DNA from 2 places in the Mesorhizobium sp. M0195 genome. Region 2 is predicted to be linked to the other one. Evidence: predicted binding sites of a transcription regulator. Region 2 holds the regulator's gene; the other holds the start of a gene.
What was found. Region 2 encodes HrcA, which represses chaperone genes, less so after heat shock. Its sites were predicted from a motif close to GTTAGCACTCNCNNNNNGNGAGTGCTAAC; they were not measured.
Positions count from the first base shown of each region.

Region 1 (11,485 bases), on a different contig from region 2:
CGCCGAGACCAACGCGCCGGCAGCGGCGCCGGCCAGTGCAAGGCTTGCGCCGAGCGCATAGAACAGCGCCAACCGCCGTGCCTTCGGGTCAGCGCTCAGGCGGAAGCCGGTGAACGGCAGCTCGCTGTCGCGCGGAAACAGCCACAGGGCGAAAAGGCCGAGCAGCGCGCCGGTCGGAATGTCGATGAAATGGTGCTGCCACGTCGTCAGCACCGAGGCGCCGATCAGGAAACACCAGACATGCCAAGCGAAGCCGGCGATGCCGGTCAATCTGTAACGCCAATGGTCCCAGATGATGACCAGCAGCGCGATATGCAGCGACGGCGCCTGGTTGAAGGGTTTGTCGAAGCCGCCGAGCACGGCGAACATGAAGCCGGGCAGGCCGCTCGTCTGCGGGCGCACGAAGGTCGCAGTCAGCGGGAACAGGATGAAGCAGGCGACGGCGACGAGCTGCGCCGTCAGATAGCGGCCGGCAAGGCGGTCGACGCCGCTCTTCGAATTGTTCAACAGCAACGACAAGCCATAGAACAGGTTGATCGACCAGTAGGGCACGATCGTCCAGGCAAGGAACGGGATGCCATGCTCCCAGCCGTAGACGATGCTGCCGACATCGTCGCGCCGCGACGCCAGCCAATTGGCGAAGCCGTAGGTGGCGTAGAAGAACGGCGCCAGAAATGCCAGCCACAATGCGGCGCGCAGGACGATCCCGGGATACGGCTCGCGCGGCAAGGCCGGAAGGGCATCGCGAGGTAAGGCAGAGGCAGGCAAGTCCATGTTCAGACGCGCCGCGCGACCGAAACGGTGAAGATGCCCCACTGGTCGATGCGCTGGTCGAGCTTCTCAAAGCCGGCGGCCGCCACCAGCTGGTCCATCTCGGCCTGCGTGCGGCGGCGCATCACCCAGGCCTGGCCGCCGCGATGCGAGGTCAGGCTGCGCGCGATCATCTCGAGCTGCGGATGCCAGGGCTGGTTGGTATAGACGAGCAGGCTTCCCGGCTGCATGGCGCTGGCCAGTCCACCGAGCGAGCGGGCGATCACGGCATTGTCGGCAAACAATTCGTAGAGCCCCGAGACGATGGCGAGATCCGGCGCCGGGTCGAGCCCGGCCAGCATCGTGGCGTCGAAGGCGTCACCTTGATGGAAAGTGACGCTCGCCGGCAGCTGGCGCTCGGCGATCAGCTTGCGGCCGAGCGAGACGTTGAGCTCGGAGAAATCCTGCAGCCGTACGCTTGCCGGCGGCTCGGCGCATTTCTGCACGGCATCGAGCACGTAGCGGCCATGGCCGGCGGCGATATCGACGATATGGACCGGCCGGCCGGCGGCCTTGAACGAGGCGGCGGCGCTGCCGATCAGTTCTTCCAGATGCAGCTTGCGCTGGCGGATGCCGCGCCAGCCGATGGCATCGAGAAAGGTGCGGTCGATCATGCGGCCGATGGGGCTGATGCCCCGCGCCTCGTTCTCGTAGACATAGTCGAGCGTCGAGCCCGAATCGAAGCCGGTGGCAATCCCCGTCTTCATACCGGACGACAGCCAGGCGCCCATGCGGATCGAAGCGCGGCTCATTGCCCAGTAGAGGCCCCTTAGCGACAGCAGCGGCAGCGGCGAGGCAAGCCGGTCGGCCTCGTCGCGCGTGTAGCCGGCGCGGTCGGCCTCGGTCAGGTCGACCGGCTTTTCCGGCGCCGCGAATTGCTTTTCAAGGAAAGGCCTGATCAGGTCGAGTGCCTTGTGGCGGTCGCGCTCGCCCAGCGTGTCGTGGAAGAAGCCGGCCAAAACATGCCGCTCCTTGGCCGGGCTCGCCAGATTGACGAAAAACTCGTGCTGCGGTTCATGCCGCACCACCCAGTCACTGCCGGAGATCAGAAGCTGTGTCGGCACCGTGATGGCGCGTCCGTCGGCGACGATGCGCGCAGCATGGTCGTAGAGCTCGACCAGGATGTTGGAGGCGATCGGCCGGGTGATCAGCGGGTCGGCGTCGAAGGAGGCGATACGCTCGGGGTCATGCGTCAGGAATTTCGCCTTGACGTAGGAATTCACGAAGAAGCGGCCCTTCAGCTTCTGCCACAACGCGATGCCTTGCTTGGCGAGGGGCACGTAGAGCTTGACCGAGAAGGCTGGCGAGGCCAGCACCAGGGCGCGAATGTCGGGCGCGTAATCGTGCACCCAGGCGGCGGCAAGCACGGCGGCGAAGGATTGCGCGATCAGCGCGATGTCGCGCCGGGCAAAGCCGTCGCTGTCGATCTCGCGCACAAAACAATCGATGTCGCGCACCAGCGCGGCAAATGACGGCGCATAGCCGCGTTCGCCGGCGGAGCGGCCATTGCCGCGCGCGTCCCAGGCATAGAAGGCGTGGTCGGGCATCTGGAACTCGTCGACCAGATGCGCCATACGGCCGCCATGCTCGTGGCCGCGGTGGAACAGCAGGATGGCGCCCTTGGGGTTTTCCGACAGCGCCGGCCAATAGCGATAGAAGATCTCTGTGCCATCGTGGCTCTTGAAGCTGCGCTCCTGCGCCACCCGCTCGATATTGACTGAAGCCACGGCGGCAACCGTCTGTTGGTGAAGCATGTTGTTCTCCCTGGCGAGACCGGAATTCAGCTACCGCTCCCGTTAAGGCCGCTGCGTATCCGGTTGATGGCGGTCGCCAGCGAGAGTGTAGCCATGGCCGGAAACACGAGCGGCGTGAGCGCCGGGACCCACAGGCCGGACGCGATAAGCACCGCGAGGATGCCAAGCGCCAGCGCCCGGTCGCTTTTGCCGAACGGGCCGGCATAGTTGCGCCCAGCTCCGGCCGCGATGCCGAGCACGCCGGCGAATTCCGCGATCATAGCCGCGATAGCGAATGCAACGACGCCCCAGGCAGGAAAAATGACAGTAAAGGCCAGGATCAAAGCGAGATCGGAGACGACATCACAAAGCTCGTTGAGATACATGCCGAGCGTCGAGGCCTGGCCATGTTCCCTTGCGAGCATGCCGTCAATGGCGTTTAGCGCCATTCGCGTAAACAGCACGAGCGGCATCAGCAGAAAGACCGCGCGGCGGCCTGCAAGGGCTGCCACCGCAAGGCCGGCAGCGAGCGAGAGGGCAGCGGCCAACAGTGTGATCTGGTTGGCGGTGACGCCGGCCTTGGCCAGGCCGTCGGCAAGCGGCCGCAGCCTGGCCTGGAAGGCCGGTTTCAGCGCATAAAGCGTCGGCATGTGCGAACCCCCCGGCCGCGGTGCAAATGATGTTGGCGAGGATGGTCAATTGGCGCGCAAGACGCAAGGGCGGCGCCCTGCCATTTTTCGACATCCGGATATGTCGGCGCTAGCTTTTCCTGTCATTGTCGACCGGGAACCGTGCTGGCAAGCTTTCTTCGGCCGTGGCCCAGGCGCGACTATGATAACGCCGCAGGACGAGAATGCATGTCGCGAAGACCGCCAGCCCGCAAATCACGCCGGGCGACATGCCTCCGCCGAAAGCGGACTTAACAACGATGCCGGTGAAGGCGCCGGCGATGGCGCCGTTGATCGTGCCCACCATCCCAGCGGTGGTCATGAAATATTGCAGCGGCGAGGGGCGGAGGCCCTTGTCGACCAGCACCGCCGAGAGGTCGTCATGCGTGGAGTTGACAAGGTATCTTTGCAGGACCGGCGCCAGCTCGACGAAATAGTGGCGGATCCTGGCCATGCCGCGGGCATGCACCATGTCCTCGATGGCAACCTGCACAGCGCGCACGAAGGTGACCAGGCCGATGAAGAAAAGGCAAGGTAGCAAGATAAGGCTGAACAACACGAACGGCCTGCCCATCTCCGTGACCTGGGCGACGAAGGACAAGGCAATCGTTGCGCTCGAGACCGACGTCAGGAACAGATTGGCTCGCTGGTTCGCTTCCTGAATGGTCGCGGCGCGAGCGTTTTGCAGCACGAAATGCTCGGTCGTCAGGCACTGCAAGACTTGCTGCGCCTGGTCAGGCGGAACCGGAGCGTCGGGAGAACGGGTCATCGACATTCCCCGCTTCTGCCCGCCGGAACCGGCAGGGCAGAAGCGGGCGTCGTCCTGCTGCGAGCCATCAGGACTTGCCGTTGCCGCCGTTGATGGCGATACGCTTGGCCTTGGCCTGAGCGCGCTCCGTCTTGGGCAGCGTCACGCTTAGCACGCCGTTCCGGAACGCGGCGTTGATCTTGTCTTCGTCGACTTCGTAGCCGAGCGGGATACGCCGCTCGAAACGGCCATAGAAGCGTTCGGAGAACTGCCTGTCCTTGTCCTCGGTCTCTTCACGCTTCTCGCCGCGCAGCGTCAGCACACCGTCATCGAGCAGCAGCTCGACGTCTTTCTCGTCCATTCCGGGGATCTCGGCGGTGACGCGGATCTCCTTTTCGCTATCGGAGATTTCGACGCTCGGCCAGCTGGCGCCGGCAGCGGAGAAGCCACCGAGCGACGGCAGCCTCGTGTCGAAGCCGCGGAACGCCTCGTCGAACAGGCGGTTCATTTCGCGATGCAGCGTCAGGAAGGGATCGCGATCGCCGCTGCGGAACAGGCTGGGGGCCTGATTATTCTCCCGGCCCCAGGGAATGAGATCACGAATAGCCATTGCATAGTCTCCTTTCTCGACTGGTTCGTTCAGGCAGCCTGCTTGTTTGCTTCGACCTGCGCGGCCTTCGGCCCGGTCTTCGGCGAGGCGACATCGGTCGCGATGGCGATGCGCCGAGGCTTCATCTCCTCGGGCACCTCACGTACCAGATCGATGCTGAGCAGGCCGTTGTCGAGCGAGGCGCCTGCGACCTTGACGTGATCGGCAAGCTCGAAACGGCGGGTAAAGGGCCGTGTGGCGAGGCCATGATGCAGATACTCCGCGTTGTCCGGCTCCTTATGCTGGCCGGAGACAATCAGGAGGTTGGGTTCATGAATGATTTCGAGGTCGTCCTCGGAAAAGCCAGCGACGGCGATAGTGACGCGGTAGTTGTTCTCGCTGCTGCGCGCGATGTCATAGGGCGGCCAGGCGTCGAAAGCCTGCGGCGCATTTTCCAGCAGGTTGAAGACGCGGTCGAAGCCGATGCTCGACCGATAGAGCGGGGAAAAGTCGAATGCGGTTCTCATAGCTACATCCTCCATCGAGCAACATAGATACGAGGAGCGCCAAAGAGCTGGCGCTCCCTGGTTTCGCCGGCCCCATTTCGGCGACCGGTGCCATCGATTTGGTTATTGTCCGCCGCAAGTCAAGACCCCGATGGCTCTCGCGTTGCCGGTTTTCGGGCCGGTTTTTGGTCGGTTCGGCGAGGCTGCCAATCTACTTGTGAGAGATGTCCGGCAGGAGATTGCCTGTTTGGCTTCAATCGCCAACGCCGAGTTCCCCGGCCGGTTATTGTCTGCCGCAGGTCAAGACCCAGATTCTTGTGTTGCCGGGCCCATTCCCGGCACTCGCAGATGGAGCTGACCATGACACGCGACGAGATCATTTCCGTGCTGGGCCCGGTCGACGACGCCGTTATCGCCGACATTGCGGCGACGGACGGGACGGTCCAGGAATTGCGTGAGGCCCTGGCCTGGATCGCCGCCGACGAGGCGCTGGTGAACGAAGGCCGACCGCTGCCGACGGCAAGAGTAGCGACGCTGATCGAACTGCTGCAAGGGCCGGACGAGGAGGAATAACCGCTGTTGCCGCGATGCTCTTGAACCGCGCAAAGGGACGAACCATGTCCTTCAGCGGCGCCGGCTGGTCGCCGGTGCCGCCAGCATGACGTTGCTTGCTCAAACAAGAAGACGATCAGAAAACAAGGAGGAAGTGATGGACGACGTCCGCTTCGCCGAGCCGATCACGTTGAAATTCCAATCCAGCGAGCGCAAGGTCGCCAGTAGTTGGGAAGCCATCGAATGCATGCGTCAGCAGTGGCCGGACCGTGCCCGCGGCCGGAGTTGGCGCGCCGCCTATCGGGCCTGCCGCGACGCGCTCGACGGCTGGCGCACCGCGCGAGATGCGCGCAAGGCCTTCGTCAGGGCGGCGCGCAACGCCGGATTGCTCGCCTGCGAGCCTGTCGACCACGCCGGCTAGCCCGGACCCTCCGATATTTGAACTCCAAAACAAGTTGGGGAAAAGGCAACTGCCTTTCCCCCACCGCGAGAGACTTTGCCCGCTGTCTAGCGGCAGATCGGCTTGCTCCTCAGTGGACGGTGATAATGCCGTTTACGGCCCGCCATTCGGAGGGCTGGATCAGGTGATGATGGGCGACGCGCACCGAATGCAGCGGGCCTTCGATTTCGCGCTCCCAGAAATCGAGGAAATGCTTCAGCGTCGGGAAATCGGGGGCAATATCGTATTCCTGCCAGATATAGAGTTGCAGCAGGCTCCGATGATCGGGCAGGCGATAGTGGATCTCCGCCGTGGTAAGACCAAACCCTTGCATCTGGAGCTGAAAGTCCCTGCTGGTCATGCGATCGTCCTTTCCGTTGAAATCTCGGTCCGTTGAAATCTCGGTCTGCAAAACGCCTCGCCTTCCACATAGGTTCCCGCCGCCACGAGCGGCTCCGGACCGGCGGCATTTTGAAATATCGCGCCAAAATTTGAGCCGCACTTTAGCTGAGAGCGGCTAATGTGCGAACGATTACAGTGCATTGGCACTCTCATGCGTCGAGTGCTAAAATTTTTGCGTGACCCTCTTGAAAGCAGAAAAAAGCGCGACTAGTTCGTATGCGCGCGATGCCTGATGAAGGGGTCGCGCACCCCGTGCCGGGCCGATATTGCCGGTTCGGTCAGGAGGATCTTCGAAAATCTGTTTGTCCCGAGAGGAGAACGACATGACGTTCCGTCCATTGCACGACCGTATCCTGGTCCGCCGTATCGAGGTCGACGAGAAGACCGCCGGCGGCATCATCATCCCCGACACCGCCAAGGAGAAGCCGCAGGAGGGCGAGGTCATTGCCGCCGGTCCGGGCGCGCGCGACGACAGCGGCCAATTGCAGCCGCTCGACGTCAAGGTCGGCGACCGCATCCTGTTCGGCAAATGGTCCGGCACCGAGATCAAGCTCAATGGCGAGGATCTGCTCATCATGAAAGAGAGCGACGTGCTGGGCGTTATCGAGGGCGCCGGCGAGATGAAGAAGGCTGCCTGAGTGGGCCTGAACAAGCATTCCAGTCAACGAAGCTGCCTATCGAAGGAGTGATCCAATGGCTGCCAAAGATGTGAAATTTCATACCGAAGCCCGCGAGAAGATGCTGCGCGGCGTCAACATCCTCGCCGACGCGGTGAGGGTGACGCTCGGTCCCAAGGGCCGCAACGTCGTCCTCGACAAGTCGTTCGGCGCCCCGCGCATCACCAAGGACGGCGTCACCGTGGCGAAGGAGATCGAGCTCGAGGACAAGTTCGAGAACATGGGCGCACAGATGGTCCGCGAGGTGGCTTCGAAGACCAGTGACGTCGCCGGCGACGGCACCACGACCGCGACCGTTCTGGCGCAGTCGATCGTCCAGGAAGGCGCTAAGGCGGTTGCCGCCGGCATGAACCCGATGGACCTGAAGCGCGGTATCGACAAGGCGGTCGAAGCCGTCGTCGCCGAACTCAAGGCCAATGCCCGCAAGGTGACCAGGAACGACGAAATCGCCCAGGTCGGCACCATCTCGGCCAATGGCGACGCCGAGATCGGCCGCTTCCTCGCCGAAGCGATGGAAAAGGTCGGCAATGAGGGCGTCATTACCGTCGAAGAAGCCAAGACCGCCGAGACGGAGCTCGAAGTCGTCGAAGGCATGCAGTTCGACCGCGGCTATCTCAGCCCCTATTTCATCACCAATCAGGACAAGATGCGCGTCGAGCTCGACGAGCCCTATGTGCTGATCCACGAGAAGAAGCTGTCCAACCTGCAGGCGCTGCTTCCGGTGCTGGAGGCGGTGGTGCAGTCGTCCAAGCCGCTGCTGATCATCGCCGAGGACGTCGAGGGCGAGGCGCTGGCGACGCTGGTCGTCAACAAGCTGCGCGGCGGCCTGAAGGTCGCGGCCGTCAAGGCACCGGGCTTCGGCGATCGCCGCAAGGCCATGCTGGAGGATATTGCCATCCTGACCGGCGGCACGGCAATCAGCGAGGATCTCGGCATCAAGCTCGAGAACGTCACGCTCAACATGCTCGGCCGCGCCAAGAAGGTGGTGGTCGAGAAGGAAAACACCACGATCGTCGACGGTGCCGGCTCGAAGAGCGAAATCCAGGGCCGGGTCTCCCAGATCAAGGCGCAGATCGAGGAGACCACCTCCGACTATGATCGCGAGAAGCTGCAGGAGCGGCTGGCCAAGCTCGCCGGTGGCGTCGCCGTCATCCGCGTCGGTGGCTCGACCGAGATAGAGGTCAAGGAGCGCAAGGATAGGGTCGACGACGCCATGCATGCCACCCGTGCCGCGGTCGAGGAGGGCATCCTGCCCGGCGGTGGCGTGGCGCTGCTGCGGGCGGCAAAGGCGCTCGACAATATTCAGGTCGACAATCCCGACCAGAAGACCGGTGTCGAAATCGTGCGGCGCGCGATCGAGGCTCCGGTGCGCCAGATTGCCGAAAATGCCGGCGCCGAAGGCTCGATTATCGTCGGCAAGCTGCGCGAAAAGCAGGAGTTCTCGTTCGGCTGGAACGCGCAGACCGGCGACTATGGCGATCTCTTCGGCCAGGGCGTCATCGATCCGGCCAAGGTGGTGCGCACCGCTCTGCAGGATGCCGCTTCCGTCGCCGGCCTGCTGGTGACGACCGAGGCGATGGTGGCCGAGAAGCCGAAGAAGGAAGCTGGCGCGCCGGCAATGCCCGGCGGTGGCGGCATGGACTTCTAAAGCCAGGCTTCCAAAGCGCGACTTCGAAACGGCAGATGGACCGTGTCCGCCAAAAGCGGGCACGGTCTTGCCGGTCCGGGACTAATGCTGAGCAGGTGTTGCCATGGATATGATGGACAGTTTTGGAAAGATCGCGGCGCCGACCCGCCCGAAAAACGATTTCAACTATGAAGCCGACTGCAGGGCGGCGCTGGCGCCTTTGGTCGACGGCTTGCTGGATATGGCCGAGTCGGCCGGCTGGGACCGCCGCAAGGCGGCCTACACGCTGATGTTTCTATCGGCTCAACGCGTGGGGGCCGGCACGGAGGAGCGCAAATGATCGCGGCGCGGATGCGCGAATGCCTGCGCCTGCTGCGGTGGTCGGAAAACGATTTCGCCGAAGAGGCGGGATACCCGCTCGCCAAGGCAAAGGCGTGGCTCTACGGGCGCGAACATCCGCCGCTGGGCGTGGCGGCCTGGCTCGAAGCGCTGGTCAAGGTGCATCGGCTGCTGCCGCGGCCGGGCATGCCCCCGATTGCGTCCAACTCGCAGATCGGTGGCATCGTTCTGCAGGCGGCCCTCGAGGATCGAAGCGCCCGCGCGGTGGAGTTCCGAAAGGAGCCGATTGAGCCAGGAAAGGAGAGTGTCATGGATCGTGCTTCGTTCGACAAGCCGGTTAATATCCTCACCGGCCTCGGTACACCGACGAAGATAGAAAGCGCGGCTGAGGCCTATGCACTTTTGGCTGAATGGCCGGCAACGAGCCGGACGGCCGCGCATGACATCGCCGCAAAAGCGTGCCGTGCAGCACTGGAAGGAGAGATCGACGCCGAAACGGCGCGCGCCACCTTCGTTGCCTTCGCCCGCCGCAACGACCTGCTTGCGCCGCAGACGAACGGGATGGTTGCCGGCGAGAGCGTTGCTGGCGCGACCGTTGCCGACTGGGCAACGCGCCCACAGCGCGTCAACGCCCCGGCCTGAGCGAGTGCCAATCTCCCTCCTTGAGGGGGAGATGTCGCCGAAGGCGACAGAGGGGGTCGGTACGTCCTGGCGCGACGCCATATTGGACGAAAGAGAAAGTTGGCGCCTCACGCGCGGCGCCCCCCTCTGTCCTGTCGGACATCTCCCCCTCAAGGGGGGAGATTACGCGCTCAGCCGCTTTCGCTTGCTAAGCCATCGGCAGCAGCCGGCGCATGATCAGCGAGGCGTGGCCGCCCACGCCGTGTGCAGCCGGCCGGCGCTCGACGACCTCGAAGCCGTGCTTACGATAGAAGGCGATTGCGCGGTCGTTGCCCTCGATCACTTCCAGGGCGATGCTGGGAATACCCGCATGCGCGGCAAGAACGGCATGCAGCAGGTCGGCGGCAAGGCCGGTGCCGTACTCGCTTTTGTCTATATGGAGCCGCTCGAGCATGACCTCGCCCTTGTCGTCCATCGCTGCCATCGCATAACCGGCGAGCGAGCTGTCAGCCCGCTCGGCGACGAAGGACATCTTGTTGTCGTCCCCGAGCTCGGACGCCAGCCGCTCCGGCGCGTGCCTCTCATCCGACAGCCGTGCCGTGGTCCCGGCACCCAGGATCGGCGAATAGGTCTGTCGCCAGGACCTTCCAAGCAGCCGCGACACCGCCGGAACATCCTGTTCGGTCATGGTTCTTCTTTGAGGCATCGCCACCTTCCGGGCAGTTTATGGCACCGCAGCGTTCGCTCGGCCATCACCGCCTTACCCGCGATTTCAGCCAGCGGTCGAAGGCCACGGCGAGGATGAGGATCAGGCCGATGACGATGCTTTGCGTGTAGGACGAGACGTTGTTGAACTGCAGCCCGTTCTGCAAGACGCCGATCAGTCCTGCACCGACTACCGTGCCGCCGACGCTGCCGATGCCGCCGAACAGCGAGGTGCCGCCGATAACGACCGCCGAGATCACCGTCAGCTCGTAGCCGATGCCGGCGACGGCTTCGGAGGAGTTGAGCCGCGCCGACAAAACGAAGGCGGCAAGGCCGGCGAAGAAGCCGACGATGATGTAGACCGAGATCAGGATGCGGTCGACGCGCAGGCCGGAGAGGCGCGCGGCCTCGGCATTGCCGCCGACCGCATAGACTGCGCGACCGTAGCGTGTGTAGCGCAGCACAATGTGGCAAAGGATGGCGGCAATTGCGAAGATGATCGCCGGCACCGGTACCGGGCCGATCAGGCCGGTACCGAACCAGCGCATCGAGGCGTCGAAGCCGGAGATCGGACCGCCATTGGAGATTGTCAAGGTCAGGCCGCGAAACACGGTTAGGCCGCCGAGCGTGACGACGAAGGGCGGCACTTTCAGCCTGGTGATGGCAAAGCCCTGGACGCCGCCGGCCACGGCGCCGACGACGACGGCGGCGAGAAGGGCGGCGAACCAGCCATAGCCCTGCGTGCCCGTTGTCGACAGCGACAGCGTGTTGGCGGTGCCGCCTTTGGCCACCACCGCCGCGACCATGCCGCAGAAGGCGAGCAGCGAGCCGACCGACAGGTCGATGCCGGCGGTGAGGATGACGAAGGTCATGCCGAGCGCGATCAGGCCGGTGATCGAGATCTGGCGCATGATGTTGAACAGGTTGATCGGGTCGATGAAGCTCGGCTTCAGCACGGTGAAGACGACGATCAGCAACGCCAGGAACATCAGCGGGCCGAAGCTCATCAGCAGGCGCGCAATATTGACGCCACCGCGCTGGCTCCGTTCGGTCGTACTGGTCATTGCGT
Region 1 covers NZ_JAMYSV010000013.1:133,270-144,754, reverse strand. Annotated here, with positions in the region: gene NKJ12_RS23040 (phosphatase PAP2/dual specificity phosphatase family protein) at 1-774, opposite strand, end outside; gene NKJ12_RS23035 (bifunctional alpha/beta hydrolase/class I SAM-dependent methyltransferase) at 777-2,564, opposite strand; gene NKJ12_RS23030 (CDP-alcohol phosphatidyltransferase family protein) at 2,591-3,193, opposite strand; gene NKJ12_RS23025 (hypothetical protein) at 3,303-3,980, opposite strand; gene NKJ12_RS23020 (Hsp20/alpha crystallin family protein) at 4,048-4,569, opposite strand; gene NKJ12_RS23015 (Hsp20 family protein) at 4,599-5,075, opposite strand; gene NKJ12_RS23010 (hypothetical protein) at 5,415-5,627, shown strand; gene NKJ12_RS23005 (DUF982 domain-containing protein) at 5,764-6,027, shown strand; gene NKJ12_RS23000 (usg protein) at 6,137-6,406, opposite strand; gene NKJ12_RS22995 (co-chaperone GroES) at 6,771-7,085, shown strand; gene groL (chaperonin GroEL) at 7,141-8,772, shown strand; gene NKJ12_RS22985 (hypothetical protein) at 8,876-9,091, shown strand; gene NKJ12_RS32300 (DUF982 domain-containing protein) at 9,088-9,732, shown strand; gene NKJ12_RS22975 (GNAT family N-acetyltransferase) at 9,920-10,399, opposite strand; gene NKJ12_RS22970 (ABC transporter permease) at 10,464-11,480, opposite strand; gene NKJ12_RS22965 (sugar ABC transporter ATP-binding protein) at 11,477-11,485, opposite strand, start outside.
Region 1: the regulator HrcA is predicted to act here: its motif matches at 6,587-6,615, upstream of NKJ12_RS22995 (co-chaperone GroES).

Region 2 (11,485 bases):
TATCGGCGGCGGCGAGCGTTTCCAGCGCGCGCAGCGTGATGTCGGCGAGATTGCCGATAGGCGTCGCCACCAGGTAGAGCGCCGGCTCGAGCGGCCGGGCGGCGATTTCGGTCTGCCCGACCACATAACTGCGTTTGGCCGATTCGCCGGTCACCTGCACAACTCCGTTCGACCCTGTTTGGCACGGCTCACGCTTGGTTGCAAAAGCCTGGGTTGCAAAGGCCCGGGTTCCAAAAGGGATGCCGACGTGAACCAGCCGCCATGCCTTCGCCATAGTAGGGAACGAAACCGTTGCCGGCGAATTTTACACCTGATCTCGGGAGGAGCAGGATGAACAGCCTGACCATACAGGACGTTTTCGAACCCTACTATGCCGGCCGCAAACGCTTCGCCGCGCCATGCGACAAGAGCCTGCCTGCCGAAGCCGCAGATGGCAGAGCCAAGAAGCCGCTTGCGCGTCAGAGATCGGCAGAGAGCAAGCCCGCAACCGAAACCGACAGCACGACGGAGCACTGACCGGACGATGCCCAATCGCTTCGACATTTTCATCACCCGCCTCGAAACAAAAAGCGCCCGCGATGGCGCAGCGTCACATTCCACAGACGACCAGCACCATGCCTCACGCGACAAAAGCGAGATCAAGCCGGCCCGTTCCGGAGAGACCAGCGAAAAAGATCGCGCCAAACACCGCCACAAGCACGAGGCTTGACCCCGCAAACCTTAGCGATCGGTCGAGACAGTTCTCGAAGCGCGGTTGCGAATGCTCCGCGATCTATCATTCAACCCAGATACTTCGAGACACGCGCCTCCAGCAGGCCCACCAGAGCCGGGTCCATGAATGCATAGTCGTCGGGAATATCGAGGCAGATTACTCGAGCCTTTTTCAGGCTTGTCTTGAATTTCTGCTGCAGTTTGGCGCGGTGCGTTTTTTCCATCACGAAGATGATGTCGGCCCAGGCGACGAGTTCATGCGTCAACGGAATGTCGGCATCGTGATTAGTGCCGGCCGAAGCGACCTCGATGTCCCGCCGCTTGGAAAACACCTGCTCCGCCGTCGGGCTGCGCAAGCGATTCTGGCTGCAGATGAAGAGAACGTTCTTCAACGTGCTATCTGGCCAAATCCGCCACGACCGCATCGAGCACGATCATGCCGGCCGGCGTGGCGCGCAGGCGGGCATTGCCGATCGGTGCCACCAGGCCTTCGTCCTGCAGCACCGACAGCCGTGCCGTCGACAGGCCGCGCCCTGAAAATGCCTCGTAGCGGGAAAGGTCGATGCCTTCCGCCAGCCTCAGCCCCATCAGCAGGAACTCGTCGGCCTCTTCCGAGCGCGTCAGGATTTCGCCGCCGGTAACGCCATGGCCCTTGGCCTCGACCAGATTGGCCCAGGTCTCCGGCATTTTCTCGGCGATCGTCACCACGCGGCGGCCATTTTCGACGAACCGGCCATGCGCGCCGGGACCGACGCCGACATATTCGCCATAACGCCAGTAGGTGAGATTGTGCCGGCTTTCGGCGCCGGGCCTGGCGTGGTTGGAAATCTCGTAGGCCGGCAGTCCGTGCGCGGCGGTGATCTCCTGTGTCAACGCGTAGAGATCGGCGGCAAGCTCATTGTCTGGAATGATGAATTTCCTTGCCGCATGCAGTGCATGGAACGGCGTGCCTTCCTCGATGGTCAGCTGATAGAGCGACAGATGGTCTGCGGCGTGGCCGATCGCCTGCTCGAGCTCCGCCTGCCACGCTTCCGGCGTCTGACCAGGTCGCGCGTAGATCAGGTCGAACGACAGCCGTGGGAATATCTCGCGCGCCAGGCTGATCGCATGCAGAGCCTCATCGACATTGTGCAAACGGCCGAGGAAGCGCAGATCCTTGTCGTTCAGCGCCTGCACGCCAAGCGACACCCGGTTGACGCCGGCCGCGCGATAGCCGCGAAAGCGCTCGGCCTCGACCGAGGAGGGATTGGCCTCCAGCGTCACCTCGATGCCACCGGGCACCGTCCAGTTCTTCGCCACTGCATCCAGCACCGCCGCCACGGTCTGCGGCTTCATCAGCGATGGCGTGCCGCCGCCAAGAAAGATACTGGTCACCTCGCGCGGCCCGGTGCGGCCGCGCATCGTCGCCAGCTCGGTCTCGAAGGCGCGGGCAAAACGCTCCTGGTCGACCGGCTGGTGGCGGACATGGCTGTTGAAGTCGCAATAGGGGCATTTGGCCGCGCAGAATGGCCAGTGGACGTAGACGCCGAAACCGGGGCTGCGGTCGAGCAGCATGGTCATGCGCCGGCCAATCGGGCTTGGGCGAATTTCTGGAAGGCACGGGCACGGTGCGACAATGCGGTTGGCTGGCCGGGCTTCCAGCCATGCTTTTCCTCCGCGCTCATCTCGCCGAAGGTCTTTTCGAACCCATCGGGCAAGAACACCGGATCGTAGCCGAAGCCGAGCTCGCCGCGCGGCGGCCATACCAGCGTGCCCTCGACCTCACCGCGAAAATATTCCGCCTGGCCATCAGGGAAGGCAAGGCAGATGACCGCGACAAAGCGGCCCTTGCGCTGGGCAGGCGTGATCGCGCCAACTTCTTGCAAGGCCACTTCCGTGCGCTGCATGGCCATGCCGAAGTCGCGGGAGCCGTCCGGCGTCTCGGCCCAGTTGGCGGTGTAGACGCCGGGTGCGCCGTCGAGCGCATCGACACACAGGCCGGAATCGTCCGACAGCGCCGGCAATCCAGTTGCCTTGGCGGCGGCCAAGGCCTTTATGAAGGCGTTCTGCTCGAAAGTGGTGCCAGTCTCGTCCGGCTCCGGCAAGCCGTATTCCTTTGCGGACTTCGCTTCTATGCCGAATGGCGCCATCAGATCGGTGAATTCGCGCAATTTGCCGGCATTGTGGCTTGCGACGACGATCTTATGCCCATCAAGCGAATGAATAGTTGGTGAATGAACAGGCGGCGAATGCATCAGATGCCCCAAATTCTTGGCTCGGCGAATTCGATCGAATTGCCCGAGGGGTCGCGAATATAGATCGAGCGACCGCCCTGAGGCCATTCGAACTCACTTTCGATGGCGATTTTCTTCGCCTCAAGATGCGCTTTCCAGCGTGGGATTTCATCCGCGCTTGCGGCGAAGCAAAGATGGCCCTCGCCGACCGTGCCATGCGGCGGCACGGGCAGCTTGGCGTCGGCCCGCGGCGGCACTTTGGTCGCCTCGGCATTGAAGATAAGCAGCACGCCGTCGCCGCAGCGGAAGAAGAGATGCCTGCCATCGACCTTACCGAGCAGATCGAGCCCGAGGACGCCCGAATAGAACCGTTCCGCGGCAGCAAGGTCCGTCACGTAGAGTGCTGATTCCAGGATTGCGGAAGGAGTCACAGGATCGCCAATCTCTCCAATATTGACCGCAGCTAAGCCACCGCCATCTGCTGCAAGCTGACCAGGCGCTGAATGCCTTTCTTGGCGAGCTCCATCAGCGCCGCGAACTGCTCTTCCGAGAACGGCTCGCCCTCGGCTGTGCCCTGGATCTCGACGATGCCGCCCTTGCCGGTCATGACGAAATTGGCGTCGGTGCCGGCCGAGGAATCCTCGATATAGTCGAGATCGATGACCGGCTGGCCATCATGGATGCCGCAGGAGATCGCCGCGACGTGATCCTTAAGCACCTTGCCCAGGCTCGCCATCTGGCGGGCTTCCATCCAGCGCAGGCAGTCGTAGAGCGCCACCCAGCCGCCGGTGATCGAAGCGGTGCGCGTGCCGCCGTCGGCCTGGATCACGTCGCAGTCGACGGTGATCTGCTGCTCACCGAGCGCCTGCAGATCGACCACGGCGCGCAGGGAGCGGCCGATCAGCCGCTGGATCTCCAGCGTGCGGCCGCCTTGTTTGCCGGCCGAAGCCTCGCGGCGCATGCGCTCGCCGGTCGAACGCGGCAGCATGCCGTATTCCGCCGTCACCCAGCCCTTGCCGGAGTTGCGCATCCAGCCCGGCACCTTTTCCTCCAGGCTGGCCGTACACAGCACATGCGTGTCGCCGAACTTCACCAGGCACGAGCCTTCCGCATGCTTGGAGACGCCGCGCTCGAAGGAGATGGGGCGCATTTCGTCGAATTGGCGTTTGGAAGGGCGCATTCAGGCTTCTTTCTTTCTTCGGAATCTTGGCCGGGGAATCTTGGCCGGCTTGTAGCCGCACGGGGCGTGAGGCGCAAAGGAAAATGGACCGGTTGCGCCGACGCCGCGGAAGTCTATATCTTCGGACCGGAGGTTTCTGGCTCGAATGACCAAGGTAGTCGATCCCGGTTCGCAGTCGCCATTGCTCTCGTCGCCGGCACTTCAACCGCCCGCGCTTCAATCGCTCGATATGCGTTCGCGCGACATCTTCCGGCGCATCGTCGATTCCTATTTGAAGGATGGCGAGCCGGTCGGTTCGCGCAGCCTGTCGCGCATCCTGCCGTCATCGCTGTCGCCGGCCACCATCCGCAACGTGATGAGCGACCTCGAGCATCTCGGCCTGATCTACGCGCCGCACATCTCGGCTGGCCGGCTGCCGACCCAGGCCGGCTTGCGCTTCTTCGTCGATGCATTCATGGAACTCGGCGACCTCTCCGACGAGGAGCGCCGCACCATCGAGGCGCAGGTGCGCGCCTCCGGCTCGGGCGCGACGCTGGAGCATATGCTGACCGAGGCCAGCCAGATGCTGTCCGGCATGTCGCGCGGCGCCGGCCTCGTGCTCGCCGCCAAAAATGAGGCGGCGCTGAAGCACATCGAATTCATCCAGCTCGAGCCGACCAAGGCGCTGGCCGTGCTGGTCTCGCAGAACGGCGACGTCGAAAATCGCGTCATCGATCTGCCCGCCGGCATCACCGTCTCGCAATTGCACGAAGCCTCCAACTTCCTCAACGCCCATATCCGCGGCCGCACCCTGGCCGAGGCCCGGGTCGAGATCGCCCGCATCAAGGAAGAGACCAGGGCAGCCCTCGACACGCTGTCGCAGGATCTGGTCGAGAAGGGCCTGGCGGTCTGGGCAGGCGCCGAAAGCGGGGTGCCTGGGCGGCTTATCGTGCGCGGCCGCGCCAATCTCCTGGAAAACGTCACCGCCCAGGCCGACATAGAATTGCTGCGGCATCTGTTCGAGGATCTGGAGACGCAGGATGGACTGATCCAGCTCCTCGACCTCGCCGAGGAAGGCCCGGGGGTGCGCATATTCATCGGTTCGGAAAACAAGCTGTTTTCGCTGTCGGGCTCCTCGCTGGTGGTGGCACCCTATCGCGACAAGGACGCGCGCGTCGTCGGTGCGCTCGGCGTCATCGGGCCGACGCGGCTGAATTATGCGCGCATAGTACCGATGGTCGACTATACCGCGCAGCTGATTTCGCGCATGCTGCGCTAGGAGCCGCCGCGGCCTGCCGCAAGGAGAAAAAGAATGGCGCTGGAATCGTTCAAGGCCCAGATCAGCCTGCTGCTCGAGGAAATGGTCAATCAGCCTGAGGATCACCACGAGGTGCAAGAGCAGTTGCGTGAGAAGCTGCAAGAGATGCGGGCCATGGGCCTGCCGCTGCCGGCCGATCTGGTCGCGCTGGAAAAGCGACTCGACGACGACTTCTACGCCTCTGGCAACTGAACGGGGTTCGGCTTCAAATCCTCGTGTGCTGGACCACCGCTTGGAACGACCAATGCCTGATCCCGTTTGCCCTCTTCGAGGCAAACCTCGGAGGACGTTAATGATCCGATCTGGCGGCTTTGCGGCCGTTGCCGCTGCCCTCCTTGTCGCGACACCGGCAGCCGCCCAGCAGGCGGATCAAAAGGTGCTCAAAGGCGAAGCCGCTTTTGGCGATTGGCACGCCGACAGGCCTGGCGTCCGCCGCCTGATCGGGCCGCAAGACATGCCGGCAGCCGACCCCGCTCAATCCGCTTCGAACGGCGGCGGCGTGGCGGAACGGCCCGAAAGCGCCGAGCCAGAATTGCCGCCGGGCTTTTCGGCCGAAATGATCGCCTCCGGACTCTATAATCCGCGCGTCGTTCGCATCGCTCCGAACGGCGACCTGTTCATCGCAAACGGCCATGCCGACCAAATACGCGTCTACCGTCTGGCCGAGGGCCGCGCCAAACCCATCGAGAAAGCGATTTTCGCCCAAGGCCTCAACTATCCATACGGCATCGCCTTCTATCCGCCAGGCGGCAAGCCGCAATGGGTCTATGTCGCAAACAGCGACAGCATCGTCCGCTTCCCCTATCGCGACGGTGACCTGAAGGCGTCCGGTAAACCAGAAACCATTGTCGCCAAAATCCCGTCGGGCGGTCACTCGACCCGCGACATCGCCTTCTCGCTTGACGGCAAGACGCTTTTTTTATCGGTTGGCTCGGACTCGAATGTCGCCGAGGACATGGACAAGCAGCCGGATGGCGGCCTCGACGCCTGGGCGAAATCAAAGCCGCTCGGGGCGGCCTGGGGCCCCGAGGACGGCCGTGCCGATGTGCTCGCCTTTGACCCGGACGGGAAAAATCCCCGAACTGTCGCCACCGGCCTGCGCAACTGTACGGGCATGACGGTGCAGCCCGCCAGCGGCGCGTTGTGGTGCGTCGTCAACGAGCGCGACGAGCTCGGCGACAATGTGCCGTTCGAGTTTGCAACTGAAGTCAAGGACGGTGCGTTCTATGGTTGGCCTTGGTACTACATCGGCAACCACGAGGATCCGCGCCATCAGGGCGAGCGGCCAGACCTCGCCGGCAAGGCCACTGTCCCCGATGTATTGATGCAGGCGCATTCGGCGCCGATGAACATAGCCTTCTACGACGGCAAGAACTTTCCGGCGGATTACCGGGGGGATGCTTTCGTCACCATGCATGGTTCGTGGAACCGTGGCGCCAGGACCGGCTACAAGGTGGTGAGGCTCAAATTCAGGGATGGCAAGCCGACCGGCGAGTATGAGGACTTCATGACCGGCTTCGTCATCTCGAACGACGCCGTCTGGGGCCGCCCGGTCGGTGTCGCCATGGCCAAGGACGGTTCCCTGATCGTCACCGAGGACGGTAACGGCACCATCTGGCGCGTTACCTACGAAGACGGCCGCTCCTGAACGGCGGCGTCGCCTGCTGCGCTGGCGCAATCGAATTCGGCCCGAGGGAATTCACCCAACTTCAACATTGTGCGACAAGCGCGAACCATGACGCTCACCGGGTTCCTCGCCTATAGCGCCGCCCTCGGCATCGCCGCAGCCATCCCCGGCCCAGGCGTCACCGCGCTTGTTGCGCGTGCGCTGGGTTCCGGCTTCCGCTCGTCGCTGGCCATGTCGTTCGGGCTGATGCTCGGCGACCTGACCTATTTGACTGCCGTGGTGCTCGGCCTGGCTTTCGTCGCACAGACGTTCGGCATGGTCTTCCTGGCCATCAAATGGCTGGGCGTCGCCTACCTCGCTTTTCTTGGCTGGCGTTTCTGGACGAGCGGCATCACGCCCGAAACGGTAGAGGCGAAGAAAGGCAAAGGCGGCTTGGCATCCAGCTTTGTAGCCGGTCTCGCCGTCACACTCGGCAATCCGAAGACGATGATCTTCTATCTCGCCATCACCCCGACCATCGTCGATCTGAAGACGATCACACTGGCCGATTACGGCATCCTGGTCGCGCTCACTATCATCGTTCTGCTCGTGGTGCTGGTGCCCTATCTGGCGCTGGCGGCCAAGGCGCGCTGGTTCCTGAAGTCGCCGCGGGCGCTGAGGGCACTCAACCGCACCGCCGCCGGCTTCATGGTCGGTGCGGCGGCGGCAATTGCCGCCCGCCAGTAGATCTCTTCGCCAATCCGCCCAACGCCCTGCAAGGCGCCGGTATTCAGCACGACCGTCACCCGGATATTTTTCGAACGTGCCTATCTTGCGCGGTGGATGGCTCTATCCTATGCCCGCCCGGCTCTTGCCGCTTGACCTCTGGGAGGAAAACCAATGAACAAGCCCGCCACCCACACACACGTGCCCGGCCGCGGCCGCATCTACAATTCGATCACCGAGACGATCGGCGACACGCCGCTGGTGCGACTGGATAAATTCGCCAGGGAGAAGGGTGTCGTCGCCAATCTGCTGGCCAAGCTCGAATTCTTCAACCCGATCGCCTCCGTCAAGGACCGCATCGGCGTGTCGATGATCGAGGCATTGGAGGCTTCGGGCAGGATTACGCCCGGCAAGACCACGCTGATCGAGCCGACCTCGGGCAATACCGGCATCGCGCTCGCCTTTGCCGCCGCCGCCAAGGGCTATAAGCTGATTCTGACCATGCCGGAAACCATGTCCGTCGAACGCCGCAAGATGCTGGCGCTGCTCGGTGCCGAGCTGGTGCTGACCGAAGGGCCGAAAGGCATGAAGGGGGCCATCGCCAAGGCCGACGAGCTGGCGGCAACACTGCCCGACGCCGTCATTCCGCAGCAATTCGAAAACCCCGCCAATCCGGAAATCCATCGCCGCACCACGGCCGAGGAAATCTGGAACGACACCCATGGCGAAGTCGATATCTTCGTTGCCGGCATCGGGACCGGCGGCACCATCACCGGCGTCGGCCAGGTGCTGAAGAAGCGCAAGCCCTCGGTGCATGTCGTCGCCGTCGAACCGGAAGCCTCGCCGGTGCTGTCGGGCGGCCAGCCAGGCCCGCACAAGATCCAGGGCATTGGCGCCGGCTTCGCGCCAAAAATCCTCGACACGACGATCTACGACGAGATCGTCAAGGTCTCGAACGAGGATTCGGTTGCCAATGCACGGCTCGTCGCTCGGCTCGAAGGTGTGCCGGTCGGCATTTCGTCGGGTGCCGCCCTGCAAGCGGCGATCGTCGTCGGCTCGCGGCCGGAGAACAAGGGCAAGAACCTGGTGGTCGTCATTCCATCCTTCGCCGAACGCTATCTGTCGACGATCCTGTTCGAAGGGCTGGGTGCGTAAGTCCTCGACACTTCATCTCGCGACAGGTTCCAATAACAACGCCCAGGGTCTAGATCGCAGCTCGCTGGACCGCTGAAAAAACACCTGTGGCGGCCGTCGCTCGCTTGAGCAGGGTGGTGCTTCCGGTTCAAATCGCCACCGGCCCTATGCCGGCTGGCGGAGGATTTCATGTACAAGCTCTATACGCGTGCCAATACCGGCGGCTTTGTTGTCGAGGCGGCGCTCGCTTTGGCAGGCGTGCCTTTCCACCAGATCGACGTTCCGAAGGGCCGCCTCGATCAGGCCTTTCTTGATATCAGCCCCTTGAACCAGGTGCCGGTCCTGATCTTGCCGGACGGACGCTCGATGACCGAATCCGCGGCGATCTGCATCCTGCTGGCCGAGCGCCACCCGGAAGCAGGACTGGCGCCCGCGGCAAGTTCGCCTGACCGTGCGGATTTCCTGCGCTGGATGTTTTTCATGTCCTCCGTCATCTATCCAGCCAACCTGCGGTTCTTCTACGCGCATCGCTACACGGCCGACGCCGGTGGCGTGGACGCCCTCAAACAGGCGGCGGTCTCGGAAATGGATCGCAGCTTCGCCATTCTCGATGCCGCCCTCGACGGCCGCGACTGGCTGGCCGGCGACCAACTCTCGCTGGCCGACATCTACTCGTCATGTTGGTGGCCTGGCATCCGGAGGTCGCGAAGGTTCCAACCGCTTGGCCGAACATCGAACGCCTGTGGGCCAATTTGCGGGAACATCGGGTGATGAAGAGGCTGAATGCTTCCCACGACATGTGGCCGGCCTGAGCACTCCGCCTTGTCTCAGTCTTTTTCCGCGCGGCCGAGCTCTGCCCGTCGTTCCTGCAGGAACCGGCGCACGGCTGGATCGCGTTCGAGGCCGATGGCCCGGTCATAGGCCTCGCTCGCCTGCGGAACTTTGCCGAGCCTGGCCAGCAGGCCCGCGCGGGCGGCCCAGTAAGGTTGATAGTCATACAGCCGCTTATCGCCGCTGAGTTGATCAAGGGCGCCCAATCCTGCCGAAGCACCTTCGGCCTCGGCAATGGCCACCGCACGGTTGATCGAAACCACCGGCGAGCCGGCAATCACTGACAGCGCGTCATAGAGCTCCTTGATCGCGACCCAGTCGGTGCCGCCGGTCAGCCGTCTTGTCGCATGGGCGGACTGCACGGCGGCCTCAAGCTGGTAGCGGCCGACAACGCCCTTGGCCGCGGCGCGCCCGAGCAGCGTCTCTGCTTCATCGATCAGTGTATCGTCCCACAGTGCAAGATCCTGCTCGGCCAGCGGCACATAATCGCCCGCCGCATTGCGCCGCGCCGCGCGCCGCGCTTCGGCGAACAGCATCAGCGCCAAAAGGCCGAGCGCCTCCGGCTCGTCCGGCATCAGCGTGGCCATCAGACGGCCGAGCCAGATGGCTTCTGTCGCGAGATTGCGGCGCCGCGTTTCGGTGCCGGCCGGGTCGGACCAGCCTTCGGCAAACGCCGCGTAGATTGCTTCCAGAACGGTGCCCAGCCGCTCGCCGAGTTCGGCCCGCTCCGGCACGCGGAACGGAATGCCTGTCTCGCGAATTCGCGTCTTGGCGCGCACCAGGCGCTGGCTCATCGTGGCTGGCGAGACAAGGAAAGCCGAGGCGATCGTCGCTGCGTCGAAGCCCAGGACCGTCTGCAGGATCAGCGGCGCGCGGACGCCGGCCTCGATCGCCGGATGGGCGCAGGCGAACATCAGCCGGAGCCGCTCGTCCGGCAGGTCTTCGTCGACCATGCGTGCCTCCATCTCCTCGGCGATCAGCCTAAGGTGGTCGCGGGCCGCCTCGCTTGTCAGTCGTCGTCTGACCGCGTCGACGCGGCGCTTGCGTGCCACCGCCAGCAGCCAGGCTTCCGGCTTGTCGGGCACGCCCGCCTGTGGCCAACGCTCGAGCGCCGCTGCAAAGGCATCTGCCAAGGCGTCCTCGGCAGCGGCCACGTCGCGTGTGCGCGCGGCGAGATACGCGACCAGCTTGCCGTAGCTTTGCCGGGCGGCCGCTTCCGCCGCCGCCCGCGCGATCTCCGGACGACTGTTCATCACACGGTCACTTCTGGGATGGGTACTCGGTCATTTCCCAGATCGGCCGCACCTCGATCGTGCCGGTGCTGGCACCGGGGCAGCGAGCCGCCCAGGCAATTGCTGCGTCGGCGTCCTCAGCCTCGATCATGTAGAAGCCGGCGAGCTGCTCCTTGGTGTCGGCATAGGGACCGTCGAGCACATTGGTCTTGCCGTTGGCCATCCGCACCGTGGTGGCGGTCTGGGTCGGCTTCAACCGGTCGCCGGCCAGCCACGCTCCGGATTTCTTCAACGCCTCGGTATAGGCTCCATAGGCTGCGCTGATTTCGTAGGTCTTCTCCGTCGGCGCGACCGCCATCGCGGCTTCGTTCGCATAGATCAAAAGCATGTATCGCATGGTCTTCTCCCGTTTTTCTCGAAGGCCGCTCCGTTGCGGGCCGAACGTATGTCGCGTGGCCTCGCCCGATTTCGACACGCGCTGCAAAAATCTTTCGGCTCCCATGGCATTTCACGCAAGCTCAACCGTTCGTCTAACGGCGACAATTGCGGGTTGGC
Region 2 covers NZ_JAMYSV010000001.1:467,005-478,489, reverse strand. Annotated here, with positions in the region: gene rsmI (16S rRNA (cytidine(1402)-2'-O)-methyltransferase) at 1-154, opposite strand, end outside; gene NKJ12_RS02405 (hypothetical protein) at 331-516, shown strand; gene NKJ12_RS02400 (hypothetical protein) at 524-709, shown strand; gene NKJ12_RS02395 (low molecular weight protein tyrosine phosphatase family protein) at 780-1,103, opposite strand; gene hemW (radical SAM family heme chaperone HemW) at 1,108-2,271, opposite strand; gene rdgB (RdgB/HAM1 family non-canonical purine NTP pyrophosphatase) at 2,268-2,915, opposite strand; gene NKJ12_RS02380 (VOC family protein) at 2,945-3,355, opposite strand; gene rph (ribonuclease PH) at 3,388-4,104, opposite strand; gene hrcA (heat-inducible transcriptional repressor HrcA) at 4,250-5,362, shown strand; gene NKJ12_RS02365 (hypothetical protein) at 5,396-5,593, shown strand; gene NKJ12_RS02360 (PQQ-dependent sugar dehydrogenase) at 5,694-7,049, shown strand; gene NKJ12_RS02355 (LysE family translocator) at 7,137-7,754, shown strand; gene cysK (cysteine synthase A) at 7,908-8,888, shown strand; partial or broken gene NKJ12_RS02345 (glutathione S-transferase family protein) at 9,057-9,679, shown strand; gene NKJ12_RS02340 (RNA polymerase sigma factor) at 9,695-10,951, opposite strand; gene NKJ12_RS02335 (YciI family protein) at 10,959-11,327, opposite strand.